DNA from 4 places in the Psychrobium sp. MM17-31 genome. Region 1 is predicted to be linked to each of the others. Evidence: predicted binding sites of a transcription regulator. Region 1 holds the regulator's gene; each other region holds the start of a gene.
The links. The regulator LexA, encoded in region 1, represses DNA repair genes until DNA is damaged. The targets are predictions, from matches to a motif close to TACTGTATNNNNATACAGTA.

Region 1 (7,512 bases):
GACAACCTTAAACTCAATACAGTTACCTTGCCGGATGCAGTTCAAGAAGAAGCGCCAGCGGCCGCAGAAGATTCGTGGCAAGAAAACCTGAAGCAAACATGGTATGGCTTTGTCGATGGTTTAATTACAATTCGCAAGCGGGAAAGTAATGTGGTGCCGTTAATGTCTGCCAAACAGCAATGGTATTTAGAGGAAAATCTAAAGAATAAATTGGTTCAGGCGCAGCTAGCGGTTTATCGCAAACAGCAACAGGCATTCATCAGTGCTATCGAAGTGAGCAGAACCTGGGTATTACAATTTTTCGATCGCGAAGACAGCGCAACGACATTTATGCTCGAAGAATTAGAAAAATTAGAAAAAGTTTCGATTGAGGTGAACTATCCGCGTGATTTACTGAGCCGTAATTTGATTGCAGATGAAGTAACACGTCGCAACATTAGCTCAGCACAAGGTTTGGAGCGTTAATATGATTCGAGTCTTGATATTTTTACTCATAATCGCGTCAGGCATTTTGATTGGTCCATCGCTGATGGGACATGACACTTACGTATTGGTAGCTGTGAATGGTTGGACTATGGAAACCAGCCTTGTCGTTATGGTCATGATGATTATCGTGTTTTACGCTGCCTTGCAAATCGCTGAATGGGCGCTTGTAAATACTATTGCTATGTGGGGACGCACCCGCCATTGGTTTGGCTGGCGTAAAGAGCGTATTGCACAACAAAAAACGATTGATGGTGTATTAGAGTTTGCCGCTGGACATTTCTCTCAGGCAGAGCAGCTTAGCGTAAATCATGTTAAATACAGTAAAGAGCCACTGTTAAACTATTTTACTGCGATAAATGCTGCAGCGACGCAAGGTAAGGTAGAACAGCGTGATGAATATCTTACACAGGCATTGGAATTTGCACCGGAGAACACTGCACTAATTGCAACTAAACTGCGTTATCTTGTTGAAGAAAAGGATTTCGAAAGTGCGCAAAAGTGGTTGGAGCAACAACCTGACAAAGTCGCTCAACATGATGATTTATTGCCGCTCAATATTCAAGTACGTGAACATTTTCAGCAATGGACACAAGTTGCACAACTCAATGATATTTTGTTTAAGCACAAGCGTCTGACTGCACCTGAGCATCAGGAAAGAGTGCGTCACTGTTACGTTCAGCAATTAGCGGCACTTGCAGACAGTGATCTAGAAACGATTAACCAAAGTTACAAATCTATCCCTAGAAAGTACCGCAATCATATCGACATCTTTTGCCAGTATGCTAAGTTAGTTATTAAATTTGATCAGGCGGCGCTGATCGAGAAAGAATTGTTTAAACGACTGAGTAAAGAGCTAAGTGCTGGCTTGTTAGGTGTGGTTGAGCAATGCCCCACACAACTCGCAACAGCTTGGTGTGAACGTCTTGAAAAGTTAGATGCCTATCAATCTGATTCGGCCTTTATTGATGTTATTGTTAGACTGAAAATTATGCAGCGACAATGGAAAAATGCTAAAGAATGGCTGCAACAAGCAATTCAAATCGACCCTTCGGCACACCGCTATCAACAACTAGCACAGGTCCAGCAAGAGCTAGGTGAGAGCAGTGGCGCTTTAGATAGCTTCAATAAAGCGTTGAATTATCGCCAAGCGAAGTAACAGGGAAGTAAGTCAATGAAAGACAACTCGAATTTTGACGAGTCAGTTAAAACGCTGAAGAAAACTATTCCGTTAATGATGAAGTACAGCGTACCGGTTAACCCAACTAACTACGCGCTGTGGTATACCTATGCTTCTAATGAAGTGCCTAATCTTAATCGCGAGTTAGAATCGGCGCTGAAGTTATATAACACCTGCCCAACCTTCCGTGCTGAGCAACTGTATTCAAAGCACGTTAAAAACGAAGCTGTCGATCAAGCTCGAAACTTGCAACAGTCTATCGACAAAATGATGGGTAAAGTTGGCGACTCTATTGGAAATACGCAAAACAACGCTAAAAGCTTCGAAAAAGAGATGTCTTTATGCCATGAGGAATTGGCGGTTTTAGATGCCATTGAAACACCAATGACACCAGAAGCAGTTTCCGGTTTTGTTAGTGAATTACTCTCAAAATCGATGGCGATGCGCGACAATGCTAAGTCCTTAGGTGATAGCCTCGAAAAAGCTCAGCAAGAGATCAAATCTTTGCGTATGGAGCTAGCAAATAGTCAGCAAGATGCATTATACGACGCATTAACCGGCTTATTAAATCGACGAGCATTTGAACAAGAGCTCGACGGTTTGATTGAGCTACCAAATGCGCATGCTTGCTTAATCATTGCCGACATCGACCATTTTAAAGCGTTTAATGATGAGCACGGTCATACCATGGGAGATCAAGTGTTAAAAGCCGTTGGTAAGCGTTTAGCAATTTCTTGCTCTAATGGTGCATTAGCATTCCGCTATGGTGGTGAAGAATTTGCTGTCTTAATTCCTAATTCTACTATCGCTAAAGCTCATGATATGGCAGAGAAAATCAGATTGTCGATTGAACGTTTGATTATTAAGGATCGCAAAACTGGGGAAACTGTCGCCAATATCACTTGCTCATTTGGTGTGGCAGCAATTCTAAAAGACAGAGATGCAATTGACTCAATTAACCTCGCTGATGAGCGTTTATATAACGCAAAACAGCAAGGCCGTAATCAAGTCGTATCAACTGCTTAGTGAGTTAGTTTATTAAATCTATGAGTCATTAATGCGGCTGAAATTGTTAGGCCGCAGATAATGGCAATCCAGTAACCTTGCACACCCCAGCCACCAAATTCCGCCAACACATAGCCGATTGGAAAGCCAATTAACCAATAGGCTACCATGCAGATATACATCGGTATTTTAGTATCTTTCATACCACGTAGCGCGCCGCTGGCATTGACCTGTACAGCGTCTGATAGCTGGAAGATAGCCGCCAAGATAATAAGCTGACTGGCCACTGCGAATACCAATTCATCTGACGTAAATACCGCGATGAAATGCTGGTGAAATAATACCATGCAGGTGGCGGTGAACAGTGAGATAAATACGCCAAACCAAATACCCATGAATCCCGTCTGACGCGCCTGTTCCGGATCTTTACGGCCAATGTGATAGCCGACTCGTGCCGTCACGGCAATTGATAGACCAAGTGACAGTGTATAGGCTAGCGCTGAGATATTGATAGCAATTTGATGACCCGCGATATCAGGCACCGAGTAACGGCCGATCATTAAGCCAACTGCACCAAATAAGGCAACCTCAAGACCTAGACCAATCCCCATCGGTGTACCGATTTTCAGAATTTCAGTATAGTCTTCAAGACGTGGTTTTAACCAAGTATTAAACAGGTTGAAGCCGTGATAGCGGGCCGAGGTGAGAGTGTAGATAACTAGTGAAATTGCCATTATCGACCACACTACGAGCGTCGCCCAAGCGACTCCAATAGCGCCCATCGCAGGCACGCCCCAGCCACCGTTAATAAACCAATAGTTGCAGGCAACGTTAAACGGTAGCGCGATAATGGAGCAATACATGATGGCTTTAGTTGCGAACATTCCTTCGTTACAAAAGCGCAATGCAAAAAAGAAGTAAAGTGGAAATACGCCCCACGCTAAAACACTCAGGTAACCGCTCGCTAGCGGAATGATCTCCTCGGTTATGCCAATCGCCCACATTAAGGGTTCAAGAGACACTAAAATGATTGCACTAGGCAGTGCCAAAATGAGCGACATTATTACGCCCGTTTGGAAAGCGCGTTTTACACCGTGTTTGTTTTCCTCGCCATTGTATTGCGAGGTTATTGGACTTAATGCTAAGAAAATACCAATGATAAAAACGATAATTGGATTGAAAATACTTACACCGATCGCTACCGCTGCAAGTGCATCCGCACTGTATTGTCCAGCCATTATGGTATCGATAACACCAAACGACATTTGAGCGAGTTGCGCTAAAATGGCGGGAATGGCAAGTTTGATTAGTTGATTACTTTCGGCTTTGGCACTTGGAGTAAAAAACTGTGCGAGGTGTTTTTTCAATCGAGTATGCCCCTATAAATATTAGTATCTGTAAATTGCGATAAGCTGGCTATTATCACTTAAGTTTCTATTGGTGTCATTGTTTCAATTTAGCTATTTTTCCGCCATAAATCCGTCACAAAAGACACGTAGGATGTGCGCCTGAAATTTGAAATTACTTGTAACATTTGGTCTGAGCACTTCGACTTTAATCTATGGTAAGTTGTTTTTTACGTATTGATTATCTTGGTATTAGTAATTATTAAATTAAACACATTTATGAATAATGATGATAATCGCGCGAGTGTAAATTTATCAGTTTTCATTGAACTTGTAGAAACTATTAAGGTCGAAAATCTCACGGTAACCATGGAACAATAGCGTATGAAAAAATTCACTAAAAACTCCATTAAGCAAATCGTTAAATATGTAAAAATCTTCTTTGAAGGCACGTTGAAAGTTGAAAGTTTAGGTGTATTTCAATTTCAACAAGGTTTATTGAAAGCGCCTTGCAATGCAAATGAACAACAGCAATCTTTTGTAAGTCAAATTAATCAGCTTATCAAGTCGCGACAACCCGTTGCGCAGTGGGAATAGATGTATCATATCCCCACATTAAAAAAGCCAATCATTCGATTGGCTTTTTAGTTTCTAGTCTTTCATTTGTTGAACCAAATAGTATCCAAAAGCTACCTAGTGAATCGTGCCACTGCGGCGATCGATGCTCAGGTGTTGATGGCTTAACTGTTGGTTATAACAGTTAAGCTGGATTTTTGGCTGAGCACTAGCCGTTGCTTTAAATAAGAAGGTTAGGGCGCTCGTGCGTTTTGCCGCGAGTTGCAGACGCTTTAAATCACGATTATCGATTTCTCCTGGCCAGCCTAAGACGGCGCTTGAGTTACCTGACATCAGTGCTTGTTCCATCGCCCATAGTGCATCGACTTGATCTTTCGGATGAACTAATAGTACGCGAGAAGTATCAATGCCATTGCTCTCTAGTAGTGGTTTCAATCCTGCCTTTGGCGCACCAACTAAAACAATCCAGCGACCCTGTTGGCTTAATTTAGTCAATGTTGGTAATAGGATATCTAGCTGTTCACTAATAGATTCAGAGCTAATCACTTCGTTAATGGTTTGCGATTGCCAGCCACCGTGAGCGAGAGATTGGTCGATATAATCGATACCAGAACTCATTGAGAAAGTGTTGCTGTCAAAGTTAGTGTTCATTACTAATGATTTCATTGCCATGCTCCATTTCTAATTACGCCAACAGCTAAGCCTTCGATCTCAACTGATTGATATTCTAAATCTACAACTATGGTTGAAAACTCTGGGTTTTCAGGGTGAAGTAAAATCTTGTTCTCTTGGCGCTCAAAGCGCTTAACGGTGACATCATCTTCGACACGGGCCACAACTACTTGGCCTTCGCGCACTTGATTGGTTTTGTGAACAGCCAGTAAATCGCCGTCCATAATGCCGATGTCTTTCATACTCTCACCGTTTACGCGCAGTAGGTAATCTGCGCTTGGATGAAACATATTCGGGTCAACTTGATAATGCGCTTCAACATGCTCTTGCGCCAAGATAGGTTCACCAGCAGCCACTTGACCGATAAGCGGTAAGCCTGCTTCTGGCTCAGGATCATTCGCAGCTTCGACTAAACGGATACCGCGTGAAGTGCCGGGAATAATTTCGATAGCACCTTTTTTGGCAAGAGCTTTTAAATGTTCTTCTGCAGCATTAGCCGATTTGAAGCCTAGCTGTTTAGCAATTTCGGCACGAGTAGGAGGCATGCCAGTCATGGAAATATTATCTTTGATGAGCTGTAAAATTTCTGCTTGTCGATTAGTTAATTTTTTCATGCTGATGCCTTTCACTGAATATGTTTACTAAACTGTTTTTCTATACAGTATAACTGTCAGTATATACAGTGATATCCATTGTGCAATCATTAATCAGCAATTATTTGTAATTTCTTTGGCGAGAGAACACTAATGGATAACAAAAGTTATTGATATTAATAACCTTTATTGAGGTTTACTGTCGGCGGTAAAATTTCATTTTTTCGATAGTTACCAATATTATCCGCCACAATTTTCGCAGCTGTACAGTGGTTTGTGGGTGCAGATATGTGTGGCAATACAGTAGTTTTTGGGTGATGCCAAAGCGGTGACCGGGCTGGCAGAGGTTCTATATCGAAGACATCGAGTACCGCGTGATTGAGGTGCTGATTGTCCAGTAATTTGAGTAAAGCATCATGATCGATAATACCGCCGCGTGAGAAGTTAATGATACTCGCGTCTTGTGGCAGCAAGCTTAGGGTTTCGCTATTGAGTAGGTGCTTAGTCTCCGGTGTTAGAGGCAGCAATGAAATTAAGATATCTGTTTTAGCTAGCATTGCCGTTAGACCGTCTTTACCTGTGTAGTTAGTGACTTTATCAATGGTTTTTGGCGATCGCGTCCAACAACTTAATGTGTAATTCAGCTTACCTAACAAAGACAGCGAAGCTAGGCCAAGTTCACCAGCACCTAATACACTTACCCGCATTTGTTTCGAATTGACGTTAGTGAGTTGTCGCCATTCTCGTTGCTGTTGTTGCCGCTGATAACTTGGCATATTGCGTTGTAAATACAGCGTCCAAGTGAGCACAGACTCCGCCATAATTTGGGCGAGCTCAGGATCGATAAGACGTACTAGTTGCACACCATCGGGCAAGCCCGTTTTTACTAGATTCTCAACACCTGCCCACAAGCTATGTATCCACACTAGGTTGGGAAAACTACGTAGCACCTTAGGGTCTGGGTTAGCGACGATGGCAATATCGACTTCGGCGCATTGGCTCGCTGTTAGCTGATGGGGAAAATAAATGCTCTCCGAGCTAAGTGTTTGTTGTAATAACTCAAGCCATTGTTGCTGCTCTGTGGTTGGCAGCTGGCTAACAAAAACTATTTTCCCCATAAATCCTGCTATTGTTTTGGTGGGCGGTACGAGAATTCGAGGCGATTACCGCTTGGTTCGCGAATCATCATATGCATTGTTGGACCACCATACGCTGGCTCTGGTGCGAATTCAATGATCACGCCATCTACCGTTTTTACCTTCTCAAATAGTGCGTTAAGCCCTTCCAATGTCTCTACCGTAAAGGCGAGATGATGTAAACCAACGTTGTTTTTGCGATTGAAGGTTACGGTTTTTTTAGGATCTTTGGTTTGCCATAAGGTTAAAAACATCTTGCCGTCTGAAACGAACTTGGCTGGGTACTTTTCATCGCCTCCGACAAGTTTCCATTTCAACACATCAGTAAAAAAACGCGTTGATTTATCGAGGTTTGATACGGTTAGTCCAACGTGATTAAAGCCAGAGGTTAATGGCTTATCATCGGCGTTCACCGATGTAATAACGCTAAAATAGGCGGTTAAAATGATTGTGAGTAGTTTTATCATGGCGCTCTAATAGGCTAATTGGTTGATGGTGAAATAACAGACCCACAGAGCACC
Region 2 (7,512 bases), on a different contig from region 1:
AAGGCGTAGTGATGCAAGCACACCTTGATATGGTGCCGCAAAAAAATAATGACACTGACCATGATTTTCTTACTGATCCAATAAAACCATACATCGATGGAGATTGGGTGACTGCCGAAGGAACTACACTGGGTGCTGATAATGGCATTGGTTTATGTGCAATTCTGGCAGTATTTGGCGATGACACCATTGAGCACGGTCCACTAGAAGCGCTGCTGACTGTTGATGAAGAAGCAGGAATGACTGGCGCTTTTGGTCTTGAGTCTGGTTACCTTGACGGTGAAATTCTGCTTAATACCGATTCTGAAGATGAAGGCGAAGTTTACATGGGCTGTGCCGGCGGCGTTGATGCCAATGCGACTTTCGCCCTTGAGACTGAAGCCGCGCCAGCAGACCATACAGCGCTAAGTATTGTCATCGAAGGACTAAAAGGTGGTCATTCTGGCGTTGATATTCACCTAGGACGCGGCAATGCCAATAAGGTGTTAACGCGTGTTTTGTTTGAACTAGCAGACAAATACCAAGTGCGCCTAGCGAGCATTGAAGGCGGTAGCCTACGTAACGCCCTGCCTCGCGAAGCTGTGGCTGAAGTTTTAGTACCAACGAATAATGTGACTGACTTTAAAGCTGACGTTGCAACATTAACTGAAACCTTTAAGCAAGAGCTAGCCGCCGTTGAGCCTGATTTAGCTATTTTTGTCGATCCAGGTGAAGAGAGTGATACGGTATTGGCGCTAGATTTACAACGCCGTTTACTTGCAGCACTCTACAGCATTCCACATGGTGTATTCCGTATGAGTGATGAGATTGAAGGCGTGGTAGAGACCTCAAATAATTTGGGTGTAATTAAAACCCGCGGTAATAAAATTCACGTACAGTGTTTGATCCGCTCATTGATGGATTCACGTCGCATCGACGCGCAGAATACTATTGGCAGTATATTTTCACTTGCTGGTGCTTCAGTAGAATTCACTGGCGCTTACCCTGGCTGGAAACCTGACACTTCTTCGCAAATTATGGGTGTGGTACGTGATACCTATAACGAGTTATTTGGCGAAATTCCAAAGATTATGGTTATTCACGCTGGCTTAGAATGTGGTTTATTTAAAGATGCTTACCCACATTGGGATATGGTTTCTTATGGACCAACGATCCGCTTCCCACATTCGCCAGATGAAAAAGTACTCATCGACACCGTTGAGCGCTTCTGGCAACTAACCCTTGCGATTTTGAAGAATATTCCAAAGAAATAAAGTCAAATAAAATACCTATTAGAAAGCGCTGTTAGCAGAATTTGCTGACAGCGTTTTTTTTTGCTGGTAACTTAAAAAGCACCGCCTAATGAAGAATGTTGTGAGCTTATGGACAGAGTTTATTCCTCGTTTATCGTTTTCGTTTTATCTTTGCTATTGAGCGCTCCTGCTTGGGCACAGGATGTGATTTATTACAAACGCGGCCGTAAAGAAAATTTCAACGCTGCCGAATATGAGCGAAACTCCTATTTCCTTGGTTTGTTACGAATGGTTTTGGACGCCACTAAACCAGAATATGGTGATTATCTATTACTCCCGAAAAAAGTACCGGCCAAAGGAGAGCGACTACAGTGGTCATTAGCGAATAAGGCAGGTTTGGACGTATTATGGGGCAATCCACATCCAAAATATGCAAGTGCATTTAGAAAAATTAACATTGATTTACTGCGCGGCCATGGAGGAATTATCGTTTTACTCGTCCACAAAGATCGGATTGACGAATTTAGACACATTACATCGCTTCAACAATTAGCGCCTTTTAAATTAGGTAGAAACGCAAAGTCAGCTAAAAAAGAACTATTTAAAAAGATAAACCTTAATGTCCTATTTTCTCATAATGCTGGAAGTGTCGTTAAAAACCTACTAATGGGACGATATGATGTATTACCCGTTGAGTTATATGGCAGCGATTTAATTAGAAAATCACATCCAGATATCGTTGAGCTACCAAATCTGGCCTTTAAGAATCACATGCAGTCCACCTATTTCGTTCACAAGGACAACAAAAGATTACATGTGAGAATAACCAGAGGTCTTGAAATCTTAGAAAGCAATGGCCGGTTTGCGAAGCATTTCAATACGCACATTATGATGAGCCCTTATCGCCGTTTTGATCTCAACACAGCGATTATTCTCCACGATTTCACCCAACATTAACCCCATTATTAGTATTCAAGAAGAAAACAGTGTTAATTGATTTAAATCGGAGTTGCTATCAGGCTGTGAATTTTGGTTATTTCGCACACCAACATTGATACCCACTAAGCGAATAGGTCTTCCTTCGCCACGCTCGAAAGCTTCTTTTAATAGCGTTACATACAATGACTCATCAAATTCATCGACGGCTTGTTCTACCGTTGTCGATTGAAAATCGCTAAATTTTAACTTCACACCCTGCTTGTGAATAGCGAGCTGCTCGGTGTGTCGATAGCGTTCTTTTAACATGGATTTTAGACGAGCTAATTCATCAAGGCATTGCGCTAATGTTGTCACATCATGGGATAGTGTGCGTTCAACACCAACCGACTTTCTGACTCTATTTGGTTTAACCACACTGTCGTCGATGCCATAACAGCGCGCTACTAATACATCGGCGAGTTTACCAAAATACCGCTGAAGAAACTCAGGCTCGGCGCGACGAATATCCTCACCATAAATCAGACCGAAATTTTCGAGTTTTGCAGCGGTGACCTTGCCAATGCCGCTGATCTTTCTCAGCGCCAATTGCGCGGTAAAGGCGTCAACATCACTCGGCGGAATAACATATTGTCCATTTGGTTTATTGAGATCTGATGCAATCTTTGCCAAAAATTTGTTGGGAGCAATACCAGCAGACGCCGTTAATCCTGTAGTGTCAAAAATCTCTTGTCGTATTTGCTCAGCAATCAAACTAGCACTGCCTTGACAAGCACTGGCGTTTGAAACATCTAAAAATGCTTCATCAAGTGATAATGGCTCGACTAAATCGGTATAACGACGAAAAATTGCTTTGATCTGAGCAGATACTTCACTGTAAACATCAAAACGACTTGGCATTAGTACCAACGATGGACACAATTTCAACGCCATTGCCGTAGACATCGCGCTGCGCACACCGAACTCTCGCGCTTTGTAGTTACAGGTTGAAATCACCCCCCGATGGTCGCGCAAACCTCCCACAGCCACCGCTTGATTGGCCAATGCGGGATTATCACGCATTTCGACAGCTGCGAAAAAGCAATCCATATCAACGTGAATAATTTTGCGCTGAGTCACTCTCTACTAACCTCTGTACCAAACTATCTACCAAACTCTCCACTAACAAGTGAACTGTATATAAAACCAGTTGTTAGTTTACCCAGATAATCTTTAGGTAACAATCGTAAATTTATAAAATTAAAGACTCGAAAAAGATGCATCGATGTCAATAACGGGTGATAATTAGCGTTTACGGAACAACGCCATGAATTAATGGTCGTTAACATGGTAGCAACCTTGAATTGCTGTAATGGAATTAATTTAGGTAGGTCGAGATTGAGAGTTTTTTATTGCGCTTTTTTTGTGGGATTGGGATTGCTATTCCATACAATAGCTCACGCGCAAACAGTAAAATACAACATAATCTCAAGTGACGACTCACTGCGCAGCGAAGTTAAGAAAAACGTTGCGCTTTACCTTGAAGATTTTTCATCGCCAAATCGCGACAATCTAGCCTACTGGAAAAAACAATTACACCGCCAAGTGAATCAAGCGCTGCAGGCCTTGGGTTATTACAATAGTAAAATTAATTTATCTTTCGACAAGAATAGCAATTCCCCAACCATCACCGTCGATATTGCAATGGGCTATCCAGTCGTCATTACCCATTCTAATTATCGCGTTAGTGGCAGTGGCGCAAGCTTTGAGCCCTTTGTTGCGCAGCGAAATAGCTACCCACTAGTTGTCGGCTCTAAACTCGATCACGGCAGTTATCAAACCACAAAATCTTCCATGATGGACATCGCTCGCGCTTACGGTTTTTTCGATGCCAAATGGATCAAGCACAGCGTCAAGGTTGACATAAAATCGCAAACGGCATTGATTGATTTAGTCTTTGATACTGGTGAGCGTTATCACTTTGGCGCTATAGTGATTGAAGGAAATCATGCCAGCAATGATATCGTGCGCGCGATGGCATCATTTAAACAAGGCGATGCCTATACCAGCGCAGCCATTGCCAACTATAATATTTCATTAAATCAAAGCCGTTACTTTACTAGTGTTCAGGCTATCCCTGCCCTGCCTAATGGTTTGGATAAGTCGATAGATATCAAAGTAACAGCCATGCATCGACCACGGAATATTGTCGAAGTAAGTGCGGGTGTCACTTCTGAGCTTGGTGAGCGTGGTCGATTGAAATGGGTCAAGCCTTGGATAAATCGTTACGGGCATAGCCTAGAAAGCGAAATCAAGCTCAATCAACAAGAGCAATCTGTCACTAACAACTATAAAGTGCCCCATGGTGATCCCAATTTAGACTATACCAATTACGTGCTAGGTTGGCGCCATACCAGTAATTTTAACGACACCAATAATCGCTATCGCAAATACTCGCTGCAATGGCAACGACATCAGCAAATCAATGAAGATTGGAAGCGTATCTTGCTGTTAAAATATGAGCGTGAGAAAGATAATACACAAACCCAAACACGCACCCACCTAATTCCTGGCATCAGTTACATTCGTGAGCGTCGCGAAGGCGGGATCACGCCGCACTGGGGCGATCGTCAATTTGTTTCCGTTGAAGTTTCCGATAAAGCATGGGGCTCACAATCGAGTTTTTATAAACTGTCGTTGCGTTCAAACTGGCTTAGACAATACAACGAAACCCACCAGCTCCTGCTAAAAGTCGAAGCTGGTTACATTAACGCCGATGAGATTAGTGAAGTGCCCATTTCGATGCGTTATTTCGCCGGTGGCGATAATAACCTGCGTGCGTATAAATTTAACAGTGTGTCGCCACTAGATAGTGACGATAAAGCTCGTGGTGCCCTCACTCAGCTTTTAAGTACTATAGAATACAGTTATCCCATTAAGGAAAAGTGGCGTCTGGCTGTATTTCACGATGCTGGTACCATTGGTGATAAATTCTTTGAAGAAAACTATAGCGACGCCGGCATAGGTGTTCGTTGGGAAACTCCCGTAGGATTGGTTCGTTTGGATTTTGCTAAAGGATTACAAGGCAGTGACATTAAACGATTCGACCGCCCATTCAACATTAGCTTTGCAATAGGGCTCGATTTGTAATGAAAAGCCTGAAGTCATCATCAATTACCAAAAAATCGTCTTTTGGATTAGCCGTTGCGATTTTGCTAGTGCTATTTGTTCTATTGACGCCGTGGGGAAATCGCGTCGCGTTGCAAATCACACAGCAGCTAGTGCCGAATTTGAAAGTGGAGTTAAGTTCCGGCAGTTTACTATTTTCGCCTCGCATAAAACGCCTGTCATTCGAGAACGCTCAAATTAGCATCGCTGCAGATAACTTAGCGATTGATTGGCAATGGCGCTGCTTTTGGCATTCTGAGTTATGTGTAACCAACGCCACTATTGCCAAGCTCAAATTGGACATAAAAAATGAGGGCGATGATGACGCAGTAGCACTTGAAACCGCCAGCAAAAATTCCATCACTATTGATACCCATACGCCTTGGCCTATCACCATTGAGCAATTTGCGGTTGATCAACTAAGCGTTTCTTCAAAACAAGCAATAATCGAGGTGCAACAAACAAGGTTTAGTGGCAGTTGGCAAGCTAGAGGCATCGCGATAAATTATCTCGCTGTAGCTGATGCCAAGGTAATACTAAGTGCTGATGCACAGATTACTAATCGGCAAGTTCAAAATAATGAAGAGTCATATTTCTCTGCTGACTCTATTGCTAAGCTACAGAGTAAGTGGCGCACCATTGCGTGGCCAATAATTCTCAGCCAAACACAAATAAAGTCCTTTACTGTGGCCACTGCAGAGCTGCGCTCACAAGATGGTAAGCTAACCCATAACGCAAAAGATATCCTTGTTAGCGCTAGCCTTAACAATCAAGCGATAAACAGCCTCACTGTCTCAGCACTTATCGATAATTTCCCGCTCAAGCTTGCGATGAAAGGCCAATTAACGCCAAATTTTTCTATCGATTTATCCCTTAGTGGTGCTCACAACTTTTCGCCACTAGGCGCTCAAGCAACAGCACTTACCTTAACTGGCGACAGCAGTTCAATCGCTATTAAATTAACAACACAAGGTAAGCTTAACGCGACATTATCAGGCACCGCTTCACCGCTTAATGACAATCTACCTATCAGTCTCGGTCTGACGTGGCAGCCGATTGATATTTATCAGCAAGAAATTGCAGAGGGATCACTTAAGTTTGATGGTACGTTAAATGACTATCAACTGCGCTTAAATACCCAACTTAAAAATGAGCATTTACCAATATCAAGCATCGACCTAGTAGCACATGGTGATTTAAATGCGTTTTCTAACATCGATTTGGCGCTAAAAAACGATCTAGGAAAAGTGCATAGCTCTGGCGACTTTCGCTGGCGAGATCCAAATGGGGCTCGCATTCAAAGCCGCGGTAAATTGACATTTGATTCACTAAAACTTTCATCGCTAATCGACAAATTACCTGCGACTATCAATGGTGACATTAGCTATGACGTTGAGCTAAAAAACGAACAATGGCAGCTTACTATGTCACAGCTCGCATTAAACGGTAATGCGCTAGAGCGACCTTTCAATCTTCAAGGCGTTGTGGACGCTAGATACAACGCAAAAGATCAAAGGAATCCATTTGGGCAGTGGTTCATCGAGACATTGTCGCTGCAACACGGCATAAATGAGCTGACGTTAAATGGTCAAATCAATACTAAATCGGCTCTTGATGCCAAAATTGCCATTGCAGATCTTGGGCAATCTTTGCCATTTATGCGCGGAGCCAAACCCACCAGTATCACTGGAACTATAAATGCTACTGGTCCTATTGATGCTATAGATGTCATCGCTAACTTATCCGGTAATCATATTAGCTACCCCGAATATGCCATAGATTTAGGCGCAATATCGATAAATGCTAAGACCAAGATTTCACCGCAGGGCATTAGTGAAAGTACCAATTCACACATTGACGTGAGCATTAACCAAGCAACTTATAGCGATGTATTAACCGATGCAGCGGTGTCGTTATCTCTCGCGGGGGATGCTAAACAACATCAGCTCAGGGCCGATATAACATCAAATTTCATCTCAGGAGCACTGGGATTGTCGGGTAGTATTGAAAACACAAACTGGATCAGCGAGTTGACCTCAACAGTACTCAACTACCAGCAATCAACCATTGCCTTAGCCTCACCAGCCAAAGTTGCCATTGATCTAAAAAACAAAGACATTGACTTGAGTGAGCACTGCTGGCGCACAAAGCTAAATCATAATCAAATGCGATTTAGCGAACTTTGCTTGGCATCGCC
Region 3 (7,512 bases), on a different contig from region 1:
CGTCAGTAAATTAATCGGCATTATGATAGTAGCGGCCTTTGTTTCAATCTCAGTGTGATTTCAAGCGTAGCGTTTCGATTATTTCACGGCGCTGCAGCGCTGAAAACGCATAATAATTGAAGATAATATCGTGCTTATCTTGTCCCTTAATGATGACAGAACGAAATAAACCACCAAAGGTGCTAGCAAGCTCGTAACCGCGATAATCCTGCCAACTGATAGTCGTTTTCTCGCCGTAGTTAATATACGAAACTCCCTGCTCTGTTACTTCAACGCCGTGTTCGATAATTTTATTATTGCCTGAATTAAACACCGCCAGCCATAAGATAAACAGCGCAGGAATACCGACATAAACATACAGCGAAGATGCTTCAATAGTCTGATAGTGCTGATGAACCCCCGCGGCGATAATAGCGCCGACAATCACCGATAAAAGCGCAAATGAACTTTGATTGGCGCGATAAACGATGTTTTGCCAACGACTTTGTTGATAGATTTTTTGCATGCGTTAGACCTTCACCTGATAATTGAGATCCATGACTTCATCTCCCGTCATGCCGCGAAATCCCCATTGATATGGCGCTTGCTCTTTAATGGTGATTTCAACATCAATCGGCTCGAGATCCAGCCGCTGATGCAAAGTCTCAAATAATGCTTTAATCAATGCTTTTTGGGTGTCGACTTTACGCCCCGCCATCATATTGATTTCAATAACAGTATAACGATCAGAGCGACCACCCGGATAATAAAAATCGCTTTTATCCAGCCCAATAAAGCGTTGCGCACGTTTATCTTCGGGTAAACCAAGTACCTGATTCATACAGTGATGAATAGCATCAGATAACTGTGCTTTTATTGGATTGAGTTGTTCCTTGATGCCGTAGACAACAATCATAATGGAGCCTTATTTAGTCCGTTAAAAAGAAAGTGACATTGGTTACCACACGCACATCTTTGGCAATTTTCTTATCGTCACCATAGTTACTGCCGACATCGCGAATAATAAAACCGCCTTGGCGCGCACTGCGAATACCGCCAACAGTGACACCAGCGTTTTGCGCAAACTCATTGGCCGCTAAGCGAGCATTGGTTGTGGCTTCTTTCAGCATGGCTGGTTTGATATCGTTGAGTTTGGTGAAGTGGTATGACGGTGCGTTGTTGGTAAGATCTAGACCTTGGGCAATGAGTTTATTGAGTTTGGCGCGAACTTTTGCCACTAAATGTACTTGATGGGTTTCCACATCTATTTTGCCAATAAGGAAATGCTTTTCTTCCACCAGTTTTTGGTTCTCGTCGCGATATTCACGTTTGCGATAATCCAGTACACCAGGTTTAATTTCTTCGTCGCTAAAGCCACTACTTTTTAGCAACTCAATAATGGTGGCTTGATCTTGTTCTGATGCGCCGTAAAGCTCTGGAATATCGTCTTTGTTATTGCCTGTGACACTGTATTCAATGGTCCAATACGCCTTGTCTGATTCAACGCGCCGCTCAGCGAGTCCTTTTACCACAGCAGTATTCAGGGCAACTTTGGATTTATACAGTGTTTGGCTAATGAAATAGCCAGAAGAAGCAATCCCTGTGGCTACTAATAATGCACCAATAATCCAATGGCTGTTGTTACTTTGCTGACTCATTCTACACTCCCTATATTTTTATACGCCCTAACATAAGATAAAACTTTAACTATTGCAAAGACTTATATTCTTTTTGTTGTCTAAAACCATTAGTCATTAATTAACATGACAGCGCTTTTTGTTGCAAAAATACCGACAAAACATTATAACTGTACATATATACAGTATTTATTTTGAGGCTGTGTCATGCGTACTGATTTTAGCCAACTTATCGATGGTCGCCAGATTTGGCTGGGGAGCCAACAGGCCATTAATGAAGATTATCAAACCACAGGCTATCCATTGTTAGATGAAAAACTTAGTGGTGGTTGGCCCAAACAAGGCATTATTGAATTACAAACTAATAACGGCATTGGTGAATTGCGCTTAATTGCACCGTATTTAACAAGCAACGCTAATAAAGAGCAATTACTGCTGTTTATTAATCCGCCGAGCGTTATTAACAGCCAGATGCTGTCCCTCAATGGTATTGAGCCAGCCAGTGCGTTGGTGATCAACCACAGTGATAGTGATAAGCAGCTGTGGTGTGCAGAGCAAAGTCTACTCAGTGGTTGTGTCAGCTCTGTTGTATTGTGGCAAACACAGCTCAGCAGTTGCCAAGTAAAACGTTTGAAACTTGCGGCTAAAGCGACGGGTTCGCGTTTGATCGTTATTCGTCCCCCCAATCAATTGGCAACCCTGCCCGTTAATTTATCGCTGGCGCTAATGCCTTGTGATGAGGGGTTGACAATTACTATCAAAAAACAACAGGGTCATTGGCCGCAGCCATTATTTGTGCTTGATATGAGTGAGCGCTGGCCAGATCTAGTGACTCACATTACCCGCGATAATGTTATCGCGCTGGGCAAACGCCGAGTTAGCTAATGTTGTGGTTCTATTTAGACTTTCCCCAATTGCAGCTCGATAGCTTAATGGCCAGCGACATAGCGCAAACTGCATCGATGGCAACGCCAATCATTATTGTCGATGGTCAATACAATCGCGTGGTGCAAGCGAATAAAGCGGCTATCGACTGTGGTGTATGTTTAGGTTTTGGCTTAGGACGCGCGATTTCGTTAAGTAATCAGATGCAGGTGCACAATTACAACAGCAAACTAACCCAGAAGTTACTAGCGCAAATCACGCAATCGGCTTATAGCGTTATCGCCGATATTGCGCCAATGCCGCCGCAGGGATTATTACTGCGTTTATCTCCCATGTTCGCTCTCTATGGCGATTTAAATGGCACAGCCAAGCAACTAAAACACTGGTTGAATAACTTACAACTGACTTATCGCGGCGCTTGCGCTCTCAATCCCATTGCGGCTCAGGTGATAGCTCAATCACTGCCAATCAATACTTTACGTATCAGTGATGATCCTCATGTGATCCATGATTGGCTTAGCAATACATCCATTAACTATCTCGATGTAGCCGACAAGATCATTGAGCAATTACGCGCTATTGGGATGCATGACATTGGCCAGCTAGTTAGCCTCCCTGCAGCGCAGCTTAGTACGCGTTTTGATAGCGAGTTCTTATCGTATTTGAATAAACTCAAAGGCGATGTGCCTGCGCTTATCGATTTTTATTTGCCACAAACCCCGTTTCATTATTATTGCGAGCTCCATTACGAGCTACACACAACCACCCGCTTAGCGCCTATCTTGCAAAAAATATTAGCAGAGCTAAGTCGTTATTTACGTAGCCGCGATAAATTAGCGCTATCTGTTGCCTTAACATTACACCTGCGAGAAAAAGCTAATCTTAAGGAGCCACTACTTTCCGTCACTATTAGCAGCGCGCAAGGCGAGCAAAGTGCATCAACGTGGCTTAATTTAATCAGCTTACAATTAGAGCGGGTCGAACTGCCCGCGCCTATTATTGCGATAAGTTTAGATTGCTGTGATGTAATTGCTAATCGCACCATCAGCGATGACATTCTTAGCCAAGCTAGCCATAACGCTTCACGCAAGCGATTATCAAAAGCTCAGCTCGTTAGCTTATTACACGCTAAACTCGGCAGTGAACACGTAATAGCTCCTAGCTATCACAATAGTCATTTACCTGAAGTCATTAACGGGATAACAGCCATTAACGGTTTAAATACATCACCCCAAGCAAAGGCTAGTGTCGAAAATCAATTAACAGCACCGACGCAAGATAATAGCCAGATTAACGACAAACTACGTGCAGGCCTGCGCCCGAGTTATTTACTCGAAAAACCACAACCGCTCACCATGCCAGTAAGCATTTTTCACGGACCTGAGCGCTTAAGCGGCCATTGGTGGCAAAAGCATACCATCACTCGTGATTATTACATTGCCCGCAACGAGCAACTGCAGTGGTGCTGGGTGTTTCAAATTCCCGCAGGGCAATGGTTTTTACATGGCTACTTTGGTTAAGTGTGAATTGAAGATTGGAGCTAAGCATGCGTTATAGCGAACTGTTTTGCCAAAGTAATTTTTCGTTTTTAACCGGTGCATCACAGCCGCAAGAGCTAGTGACGCAAGCCGCGTTTTACGGTTATGACGCCATTGCCATTACCGATGAGTGTTCGGTAGCTGGTGTGGTGCGCGCCTATAGCGAAATTAAGGACAACAATCTCAACATCAAACTCATTGTTGGCGCGTTGTTTAAACTTGATGATCTTACCGTCGTCATCTTGTGTCCAAACCGTAAAGCCTATGGCGAACTGTGCCGTATTATTACTAACAGTCGCCGCCGCGCCATTAAAGGCCACTATCAATTATCGACTTGGGATTTAATGTCGTTAAAGCAGGCGTTCGTGCTATTTATTCCTAGCGGAAAACCAAACAGTGACGAGCAATGGCTCATCTGGCTTAATAAATATCATCAAGGGCGTTTATATATCGGACTGCGCACCTATCTCACCATGGGGGAATCCCATTATCATCGTCACTGTCAGGGGCTGGCGAAAACTCATCATCTCGATATTGTTGCCTGTGGCGGCGTGTTAATGCACAGTCGTCAGCGTCTTGCTCTGCAACACACGCTAACTGCCATCAAGCACGGCTGTAATGTTAAAAGTCTAGGTGCATCGGCATTATCAAACAGTGAATATGCGCTGCGACCTGTCCATCAGCTAAGTAAACTATTTCGCGAAGAATATCTTATTAACGCTGCTATGCTCGCCAAGCGATGTCAGTTTGATTTATCACAGCTACGCTACGAATACCCCAGTGAAGTACTGCCACAGGAGCATACGCCAGACTCCTATTTGCGCTTGTTGGTAGAGCGCGGCATAAAAAGGCGTTTTCCAGAAGGAATTACCGACGAAACACGCGCCACTATCGAAAAAGAGCTGGCGCTTATTAGCGAACAGTCTTATCAATATTTCTTTTTAACCGTGTACGACGTGGTGCAGTTTGCCAAAAACAAAGGCATTTTATATCAAGGGCGCGGCTCGGCGGCCAATTCCATTGTTTGTTACTGCCTTGAGATCACCGCCGTCGATCCTCGGCAAATTTCGGTCTTATTCGAGCGCTTTATTTCGAAAGAGCGCAACGAGCCGCCAGATATTGATGTCGATTTCGAGCATCAGCGCCGCGAAGAAGTTTTTCAGTACATTTATCAAAAATACGGTCGTAAACGGGCAGCACTCGCCGCAACGGTCATTACCTATCGTTTAAAAAGTGCGATCCGCGATGTCGGCAAAGCGTTAGGACTGTGTGAAACTCAGCTCGATTACTTTATAAAAAACATTAACAGGCGCGATAAAAGCGTACCTTGGTTTGAGCAGCTTAGTGAACATGGTTTGGATCTATCTAGCACCCTCGCCCAGCATTTTGTGAGTTTAGTGCACGAGATCTTAGGTTTTCCACGCCACTTATCCCAGCACGTTGGTGGTTTTGTTATATCTTCAGGCCCGCTACACGAATTAGTGCCAGTTGAAAATGCGGCGATGGAAAATCGCACCGTCATTCAATGGGACAAAGAAGATTTACAAACCCTTGGCCTGTTAAAAGTCGATGTGCTCGCCCTTGGTATGTTAAGTGCTGTGGCTAAAAGCTTTGCGTTGTTAAAGCAACATTATGATCACGACTACACCATTGCCGATATCACGCGCTTTGGCGACGATCCACAGGTCTATCACGCTATATCACAAGCTGATACCGTTGGTGTGTTTCAAATAGAATCACGGGCGCAAATGAGTATGCTACCGCGCTTAAAACCCCGTTGTTATTACGATTTAGTGATTCAAATTGCCATTGTTCGCCCTGGGCCTATTCAGGGAGATATGGTGCATCCTTATCTAAAGCGTCGCGATGGCATTGAAGCAATTAGTTACCCGTCTGCTGAAGTTAAAAGCGTGCTTAAGCGCACCTTAGGGGTGCCGATCTTTCAAGAGCAAGTGATAAAGCTGGCAATGGTAGCCGCTGGTTTTAGCGGCGGTGAAGCGGATCAACTGCGCCGCGCGATGGCAAAATGGCAACGCAACGGCCTATTAACGCCCTTTAGAAACAAATTACTGAGCGGCATGACAGAACGCGGTTATAGCAAAGAATTTGCCGAGCGCATTTTTAAACAGATTTGTGGCTTTGGCGAATATGGTTTTCCAGAGTCTCATTCAGCGAGCTTTGCGGTGCTGGCTTATGTCTCAGCATGGCTCAAATATTATTATCCCGAGGTGTTTTACTGCGCACTTCTTAACAGTCAGCCAATGGGGTTTTATTCGCCAGCGCAGCTCATTCAAGATGCTAAGCGTCACGACGTAACGGTGTTGGGACTTGATATTAACCAATGTCAGTATGATTACACACTAGAAAAACAAGCACAGAACCAAGCTAAACCTCATATCAAAGCGCTGCGTTTAGGCCTTAGGCAAATTAAAGGGCTGAGTGAAACTGCCGCCAATGCGATAATCGAGCACAGACCACAATCGGGATTTGCTAGCTTAAATGACATCAAAGCCTTGGGTTATGAGCACGGCGTTATTACCCAGCGAGATCTCAATGCACTCGCTAGCAGCGGCGCGCTACATGCCTTTGGCGATAATAGATATGTGCTGCGTTGGTTAATGATGGACGATCTTTACGATCTGCCGCTGTTTCGTCAGCTTGCCCCCAAAGTGACTGAGCCAAGTGTCAACAATGACTATATTAGCCAGCCCAGTGAGCGCGATAATTTATTAGAAGATTATCAGAGTATCGGCCTTAGCCTTGAGCATCACCCAATAGCGCTATTAGAGCGCCATAATCAGCTTAGTCGTTACACGCAAGTACAAAACCTACACACCATAGAGCATCAAAAACCTGTGACAGTTATTGGTGTGGTGACTGGGCGACAAGCGCCGGGAACTGCAGCTGGCGTGACCTTTATTACGCTTGAAGATCACACCGGCTCAAGTAATGTGATTGTATGGCAAGCCACGGCAAGTGCGCAAAAACAAGCGTTTTTAACCTCGCGCATCTTAAAAGTGCAAGGTATTTTAGAGCGTGAAGGCGATGTGTGTCATATCATCGCTGGGAAACTCACTGATTTATCTCACCTGCTGGAGCAATTAAATCCTAAAGCACGCCATTTTCACTAAATTCATTTGTCTAATCTATGACGGCTTCAACTTCAGGGACATACTGCTGACATAGGTCATCAAACGCCAACGGCTTGCTAAAGTAATAGCCCTGAATAATGTCACAACCAAGCTCACGTAATTGCTCATACTGCTCTTTGGTTTCGACGCCTTCGGCAACCGTGCTCATATGCCCTGATTGCGCGATAAGAATAATCGAACGCACCAAGGATAAGCTTTGCTCAGACGATAAGCACTTCACAATGAACGAACGGTCAATTTTCAGTTCGTTAATCGATAACTGACTTAAATAACTTAAGGATGAATAACCTGTACCAAAGTCATCGAGTGATACATCAAATC
Region 4 (7,512 bases), on a different contig from region 1:
GGCTTGGATCAGTCTATCTGCTTCTATCATTATTTAGCTTCTTTTGCTGCTATTTAAATCATCGACTTAAGTGCCGCTTTAATGAGGTCTTCACTGCTCATATCTGGTGTGCGGACTTTCTTAACGACTTTACTTGCTTGCGTTTGTTTATAACCCAAGGCGAGCAACGCATCAATAGCATCTTGCTCAACATCAACTTCTTCCACAAAGGTTGAACCCAAGGCTTCTTGCGGCAATGATAAATCGCCTAAATCTTTTTGCTGACTTAACGTGAAGTTCTTCAGACGATCTTTTAGCTCGATAATCAAACGCTCTGCGGTTTTTAAACCAATACCCGGCAGTTTCACCAATGATGCCGCATCATTATTAGCCACCAGATTAACAAACTCTGCTGCCGATAAGCCCGATAAAATCGCTAAACCAAGCTTTGGCCCCACGCCATTGGCTTTAATGATTTCACGAAACAGCTCTCGCTCAACCTTTTGCGCAAATCCATACAGCAACTGCGCATCTTCACGCACCACAAAGTGAGTATGAATAGTGACTGATTCACCCACCTCTGGCATTTGGTAAAAACTGGTCATGGGCATCTGTACTTCATAACCAACGCCTGAGACTTCAAGTAATAATAATGGAGGCTGTTTCTCAGCAACTATGCCGTTTAATCTTCCGATCACGCGCTTATCCTTTTAAATCTTTTATTGTTATTTTGTTTGCTTTGAGCTGCTCTTTACTCAGCTGATAACGACCGCGTAGTACTTTAGCTGAACGCGCCGTACTCTTCCCCGCCATCGCAATGAGACTTTGTGTATTGTGAGCGTGACAAATGGCAATTGCTAAACCATCGGCAGCATCTTCTTGCGGCTGCGCTGGTAGCTTAAGCATTTGCGTTACCATGTGCCCCACTTGATCTTTAGTCGCTGCCCCTGTGCCAACAACAGCTTGTTTTACCAAACGCGCTGCATATTCAGCAACGGGAATCGATGCATTCATGGCTGCGACAATAGCGACACCGCGCGCCTGACCAAGCTTTAATGCCGAATCTGCATTACGCGCCATAAACACTTGCTCGATGGCAAATTCATCTGGTTTATAGGTTTCAATCAATTGCGTCACGCCATCGAACACCTGCTTTAGACGCTGTGGCAGCTCTTTTTCGCTAATGCGAATACAGCCACTGGCGACATAGCTAAGCTTATTGCCTTGCTTTTTGATCACGCCGTAGCCTGTGACACGAGAGCCTGGATCTATCCCGAGGATGATTGACATAAAATTGATTTAAACCTTATTTGCACACTGTGCTTTTATCATGGTGATAGGTTATGTCATAAAACCACTGGTTACAAGTACAGTATTTGTTAAAAATCAAAAAAAAACGAGCCAGTGGCTCGTTTCTTATTCAAAAGTTAATCACAGGCGCGGATTAGTCTTCTGATTTTTCTTCTTCAACAACAGTCGACGCGATGTTTAACTCATCTAACTGTGCAGGGTTCGCATTACCCGGTGCATTAGTCAATGGACAAGCGGCAGTCGTTGTTTTCGGGAACGCCATAACGTCACGAATCGAGCTAGTGCCTGTCATTAGCATGATTAAACGATCAAGACCGAAAGCTAAACCAGCGTGTGGTGGTGTACCGTATTTCAATGCTTCAAGTAAGAAACCAAATTTCTCTTGTGCTTCTTCATCGCTGATGCCCAAGATTCTAAATACGCTGCTTTGCATTGGCGCGTTGTGGATACGCACTGAACCACCGCCTAATTCACAACCGTTTAATACCATGTCGTATGCGTCAGATAGCGCAGCTGCTGGGTTAGCTTCTAGCTCTTCTGGGGTTACGCCAACTGGTGCCGTGAACGGATGATGTAATGCATGGTACTGACCATCGATTTCTTCGAACATTGGGAAATCAACAACCCATAGTGGTTTCCACTCATCAGAAGTTAGACCTAAATCTTCGCCTAATTTCAGACGTAGCGCGCCCATTGCTTCAGTCACGATGTTTGCACTATCAGCGCCGAATAAAATAATATCGCCAGTTTTCGCGTTAGTGCGCTCTAAAATGCCTTTCACAACTTCTTCGTTTAAGAATTTTAGAATTGGCGATTGAATGCCTTCCATCCCAGCATCGATGTCGTTAACCTTCATCCACGCTAGACCTTTAGCACCGTAAATGCCTACGAACTTGCCATAGTCATCGATGTTCTTACGAGATAGTGATGCACCGCCAGGTACACAGATTACAGCAACACGGCCTTTCTCGTCATTTGCAGGACCTGAGAATACTTTAAACTCAACATCTTTTAATAAATCAGCAACGTCTACTAACTCTAATGGGTTACGTAAATCAGGCTTGTCTGAACCAAAACGACGCATAGCATCCGCGTAAGTCATGGTTGGGAACTCACCTAAATCAACGTTTAATAAATCGTTGAATAAGTTACGAACTAGCTCTTCTGTTTTACCGCGCACTTCATCTGATGTCATGAATGACGTTTCGATATCGATTTGGGTGAACTCTGGCTGACGATCGGCACGTAAGTCTTCATCGCGGAAACACTTAACGATTTGGTAGTAACGGTCCATACCAGACATCATTAGCAGCTGCTTAAATAGCTGTGGAGATTGTGGTAGTGCGAAGAACTTACCTTTGTGAGTACGACTTGGTACTAAGTAGTCACGCGCACCTTCTGGCGTAGCAGCAGTTAAGATTGGTGTTTCGATATCTAAGAAGCCGTTGTCTTCTAAGAAACGACGTACAAAACCAGTTACCTTAGAGCGGAATACTAAACGCTCTGTCATTTCAGGACGACGTAAGTCTAAGTAGCGGTATTTTAAACGCGCTTCTTCAGAGTTATTTTGGTTTGAATCAAGCGGTAATGGCTCTGCTTTGTTGATGATTTCTAGTGCTTTACCTAGTACTTCAACGCCACCAGTAGCCATGTCTTTGTTCACTTGACCTTCTGGACGTGGACGAACAATACCAGTAACTTTTACACAAAACTCGTTACGCAGGCTGTTAGCAACAGCAAATGCGTCTTCTAAATCTGGATCGTAAACCACTTGTAAGATACCTTCGCGATCGCGTAGGTCTAAGAAGATAACGCCACCTAGGTCACGTCGTTTGTTGATCCAACCAACAAGCTCAACTTGTTGACCGATTAAAGATTCATTTACTTGTCCGCAATAATGGCTGCGCATTGTCTAATTTCCTAACTTCTGCCCTTGGGGCGCTTACATAATGGCGCATAGTATAAAGAAAAAATAGCAATTAGGTAAGCGCTAAAATCAAGCGTTAGATCAAGATCTTAAACTGGATGAATTTACGACAATAATCAGGGCTTGCGAGTCATCACATAGCGATGTTCATGAGCGCGGTAAAAGCCCTCCACCAGCTCACGTTCGTCAAAACCCCACGACTCATAAAGCGCAATCGCATGATTATTGTTGGGATCGACCGTTAAGAAACATTCTACGCGTTTTTCATCAAGTTCATCGAATAATGCCTTAAATAACATACCACCAATGCCCTTACCGCGCTGCGAATCATCTACCATCACCTTGTGCAAGCAATAGCGGCCATCTTCACAAGCAAATGCGAGAATAGCGCCAACGACTTCTTCATCGCACTTGGCGCTATACATAACCGCGTGCTCGCACCAAATGCGCCATGAGTGCTCACCATCGGGGATAAACTCACCGTGGGCATTGTTAAGCCACGCCACACGATCGAGTGCAGCAATGGCTAGAAAATCTGATGGAAGGGTTTTGGTGATAATTATTGGCGAATTCATTTTTGACTGATTTGCTATTGTTAATCGTCATTTAAGCGTTCAGAATCTTTCAAACGTGATTCCAATCGCGCCAGAAGTATATCATTTTGACTGGGGTCAATCTGTAACGGCACACGCTCAAATAGATCTTTAAATTCTCGTACTTCCACAGTATGAAGTCCCCTCTTTACATTTGCGTTTGCATTTAAAAGATAGGTCAAAGCTTTGAGAATGTATCTATCAATTTGCTTCTGTGTTTCAAAAGCACTTTCACTAAATGCAAGTTGTCTAATTTGCAAAAACTGCTTTAACCTCGACATTTCGAAGTCAAAATGGAGCTGACCTCGATATTTCGTATAATCATCCACAAATTCTTCCAACTCCTTCTGACATTGCGGATTTTTAGCTTCTAGCTTTCGAACATCATCAGCAAATGATGATATTGAAAAGAAAACCAATACGACAAGTAAATTACGCAATTTTAGCTCTTTAATCATTGTTATAACCTCACACTAACCTTTTACCTAAACTCTCGCCTTAATTCTTTTAATAACAAACCGTTCCGTCTATTGCGATAAGTCTTATCGACGTCAACGGGAATATGTCACTGACTACCTCATAAAGCAAGCACAGCTTCTACCTTTGAAGATCACACGCAGAAAAGACATTTTAGCTAACAATCAACTTTCACAAGACACGCCCACCTACCTGCTGTAAAATGCGCGCACTTAATTTTGAGTGATTAAAAATTATGACCGAACACACGGACAATATTTACGCGGCGCCCCTCGATAAATTAGGGGATTTTAAATTTGATCAGCAGGTAGCGCAGGTATTTCCTGACATGATCAAACGTTCAGTGCCGGGCTATAGCAACATAATTACTGCGATTGGCATGCTCGCCAAGCGTTTCGCCCAGCCAAATTCAAATTTGTACGATTTAGGTTGTAGCCTAGGTGCTGCAACTTTAGAAATGCGCCGTCACGTCACAGCCAGTCGCTGTAAAATTGTTGCTGTTGATAATTCTCAGGCGATGATTGAACGTTGCTTGTTGCAAGTTAATGCCTTTAAAAGCGAGACCGACGTTGATGTGGTTTGTGATGACATTCAAAACATCGATATTAATAACGCTAGCGTTGTGGTGCTTAACTTTACCCTGCAATTTATTAAACCTGACGAGCGTCAGGCGATTATCAATAAGATTTATAGTGGTTTACGCGCAGGCGGTATCTTAATCATCTCTGAAAAACTGCGCTTTGAAAACGACACAGTCAACGAATTGCTCACCGACTTACACCATGATTTTAAGCGAGCCAATGGTTATAGCGAGCTTGAAATCAGCCAAAAACGCAATGCCATCGAACACGTAATGCTTACCGATACCTTTGATATCCACCAGCAGCGTTTTGCTAATGCAGGCTTTAGCACCAGTGAACTGTGGTTCCAGTGTTTTAACTTTAGCTCGATGATTGCCATCAAATAACAACTAAACGTTCAAATTAGTTATATAGACACATTTAAATAAGGGACAATCTCTAATGATTGACTTTAGTAACTTTTATCAAATTATTGCCAAAAACCAATTAAGTCATTGGTTAGAAACACTGCCAGCACAATTAGGCACATGGCAGCGAGAACATCAGCACGGTCAATTTCCCAAATGGCAAAAGTGCATGGAAAAGTTGCCGCATATTCACGCTGATAATATCGATTTTAAAAATGCAGTGCGCATTGCGACTAGTGAAGATGTGCCAGCGGGCGAATTAAAGAAACTCGAATCATTGCTTAAGATGTTTACCCCATGGCGCAAAGGGCCATTCTTCGTCCACGATATTCACATCGACACCGAATGGCGTAGCGATTGGAAATGGGAGCGCCTGCGCGAACATATCTCACCACTGAAGTACCGCACTGTATTAGATGTCGGCTGTGGCAGCGGCTATCACATGTGGCGCATGTTAGGCGATGAGGCTGATTTTGTCGTCGGTATTGATCCTTCTACCCTATTCTTGTTCCAATTCGAGATTATCCGTCACCTAGCCAATGGCGACCAACGCGCTCATTTGTTGCCACTCGGCATTCAAGAGCTACCTAAGCTACGCGCCTTTGATACGGTATTTTCGATGGGGGTGTTATATCACCGAAAATCGCCAATCGATCATTTGCAGCAGTTAAAAGACCAACTGCGTCCGGGTGGTGAATTGGTATTAGAAACATTAGTGATCGACGGCGACGAAAACCAAGTGCTAGTGCCACCAGGGCGCTATGGCAAAATGAATAATGTGTGGTTCTTGCCGAGCGTTGATGCTCTGATCCTGTGGCTAGAAAAGCTCGGTTTTGAAAACGTACGCTGCGTCGATGTTTGTGACACCACACTGGAAGAACAACGCCGCACCGAGTGGATGGACTTTGAGTCATTGGAAGACTTTTTAGATCCAAATGAGCACAGCAAAACTATCGAAGGTCACCCTGCCCCTAAACGTGCGGTGATTATTGCTAATACCACTGAAGCTCCAATTACTTAAACGCCTTATTCTTAGCAAAAACTTAAAAGCCGCCTTCTTAAATTACCTGTGGTGATTAGAAGGCGTGTTTAACGCTCTCTAAAATTCGCAAGACATTTATCTTTTCAACCGATTGATCTAAATCAACAACTCCCGTTTGAATATCATAACAAAAGCATTGACTGCAAAGGCTATCAGCAATAACTTGAAAAATAGGCCTGTTTGAATACATGCTTTGGTCTAATAGTTTTTTATTATTAAAGCACCTAGGTTAACTACTAATGTAGTAATAACCCTTGTGATTTGCGACAAGGATGAGGTTTATCATGAAAATTCGCCCAGTTACATTCGTCTCTTTTGCTGCTCTCAACTTTCTGGCGAGCATCGCAATAGCTATCCTTTCCCAGAATTTATCTTTATCGTTAACCATTACCATTGGTGCAATACTCACCGTTGGTTTAAACCTCGCATTGCTGTTCTTTAATATTCAAAGGCCCTATCTTCAAGAATTATCTCAATTAGCCGCCAAACACCAATTAGATCAGAGTGACAATGCGCATGATTTAATGGAAGCCAAAGATCTACAAATGACCAATGTCGGGCAGGAAATTGGTAACCGCGCAAGTGAACTGGCAATAAATTCAGCGCAAGTCGCCTTCTTCGTTGAGCAACTCGCCGCCGATATCGAAAACACAGGCGATGAAGCAAGCCGTGTTGCTGCTGCAACTGAAGAACTAGCCGCCAGCACCAAAGAAATTAATCACAACGCCACTATAACGGCACAATCGGCGATAGATGCTCAACAGGCCAGTGAAACCAACAAAGCCCAATTACAAAGTAATATCGATAGTATTACGACTCTTCATAGCGGCGTAGCCAATGCGACGACGCAGATCCACAAGCTTGTGGAACGCGCTTCCGAAATTCAAAGTATTACCGATGTTATCGATTCAATTGCTGAACAAACGAACCTGCTCGCTTTAAACGCTGCTATTGAAGCCGCGCGAGCAGGTGAACAAGGACGCGGTTTCGCCGTCGTTGCAGATGAAGTACGTGCCCTTGCCTCAAAAACTGCTGATGCCACAGACAAAATCGGCCAAATGCTTAAGGATATGACCCATCAAACCGAATCAACTACCCAAGTTATGGATGAGGTATCGAATCAAACATCGCAAGTGGTGGAAGTAAGTCATTCACTGTCAGAATCAATGGAGCGCATCAGCCAGTTGATGGAAGG

Region 2: the regulator LexA is predicted to act here: its motif matches at 3,340-3,359, upstream of dinB (DNA polymerase IV).
Region 3: the regulator LexA is predicted to act here: its motif matches at 1,785-1,804, upstream of imuA (translesion DNA synthesis-associated protein ImuA).
Region 4: the regulator LexA is predicted to act here: its motif matches at 1,335-1,354, upstream of ruvC (crossover junction endodeoxyribonuclease RuvC).

Annotation. Positions count from the first base shown of each region.
Region 1 covers NZ_JAKRGA010000004.1:94,148-101,659, forward strand. The annotation lists gene MHM98_RS13200 (uroporphyrinogen-III C-methyltransferase) at 1-465, shown strand, start outside; gene MHM98_RS13205 (heme biosynthesis HemY N-terminal domain-containing protein) at 467-1,642, shown strand; gene MHM98_RS13210 (GGDEF domain-containing protein) at 1,658-2,689, shown strand; gene MHM98_RS13215 (MATE family efflux transporter) at 2,686-4,035, opposite strand; gene MHM98_RS13220 (DUF1107 family protein) at 4,399-4,611, shown strand; gene MHM98_RS13225 (SulA-like leucine-rich domain-containing protein) at 4,708-5,256, opposite strand; gene lexA (transcriptional repressor LexA) at 5,253-5,876, opposite strand; gene MHM98_RS13235 (glyoxylate/hydroxypyruvate reductase A) at 6,032-6,973, opposite strand; gene MHM98_RS13240 (VOC family protein) at 6,982-7,458, opposite strand.
Region 2 covers NZ_JAKRGA010000003.1:492,012-499,523, forward strand. The annotation lists gene MHM98_RS11040 (aminoacyl-histidine dipeptidase) at 1-1,253, shown strand, start outside; gene MHM98_RS11045 (hypothetical protein) at 1,362-2,189, shown strand; gene dinB (DNA polymerase IV) at 2,205-3,287, opposite strand; gene MHM98_RS11055 (autotransporter assembly complex family protein) at 3,585-5,297, shown strand; gene MHM98_RS11060 (translocation/assembly module TamB domain-containing protein) at 5,297-7,512, shown strand, end outside.
Region 3 covers NZ_JAKRGA010000003.1:198,242-205,753, forward strand. The annotation lists gene MHM98_RS09810 (hypothetical protein) at 1-58, shown strand, start outside; gene MHM98_RS09815 (hypothetical protein) at 50-505, opposite strand; gene MHM98_RS09820 (tautomerase family protein) at 509-895, opposite strand; gene MHM98_RS09825 (SIMPL domain-containing protein) at 909-1,637, opposite strand; gene imuA (translesion DNA synthesis-associated protein ImuA) at 1,824-2,501, shown strand; gene MHM98_RS09835 (DNA polymerase Y family protein) at 2,501-4,021, shown strand; gene MHM98_RS09840 (error-prone DNA polymerase) at 4,048-7,170, shown strand; gene MHM98_RS09845 (EAL domain-containing protein) at 7,181-7,512, opposite strand, start outside.
Region 4 covers NZ_JAKRGA010000003.1:55,036-62,547, reverse strand. The annotation lists gene ruvB (Holliday junction branch migration DNA helicase RuvB) at 1-30, opposite strand, end outside; gene ruvA (Holliday junction branch migration protein RuvA) at 54-677, opposite strand; gene ruvC (crossover junction endodeoxyribonuclease RuvC) at 682-1,269, opposite strand; gene aspS (aspartate--tRNA ligase) at 1,424-3,199, opposite strand; gene MHM98_RS09055 (GNAT family N-acetyltransferase) at 3,334-3,792, opposite strand; gene MHM98_RS09050 (hypothetical protein) at 3,813-4,268, opposite strand; gene cmoA (carboxy-S-adenosyl-L-methionine synthase CmoA) at 4,523-5,254, shown strand; gene cmoB (tRNA 5-methoxyuridine(34)/uridine 5-oxyacetic acid(34) synthase CmoB) at 5,310-6,296, shown strand; gene MHM98_RS09035 (methyl-accepting chemotaxis protein) at 6,602-7,512, shown strand, end outside.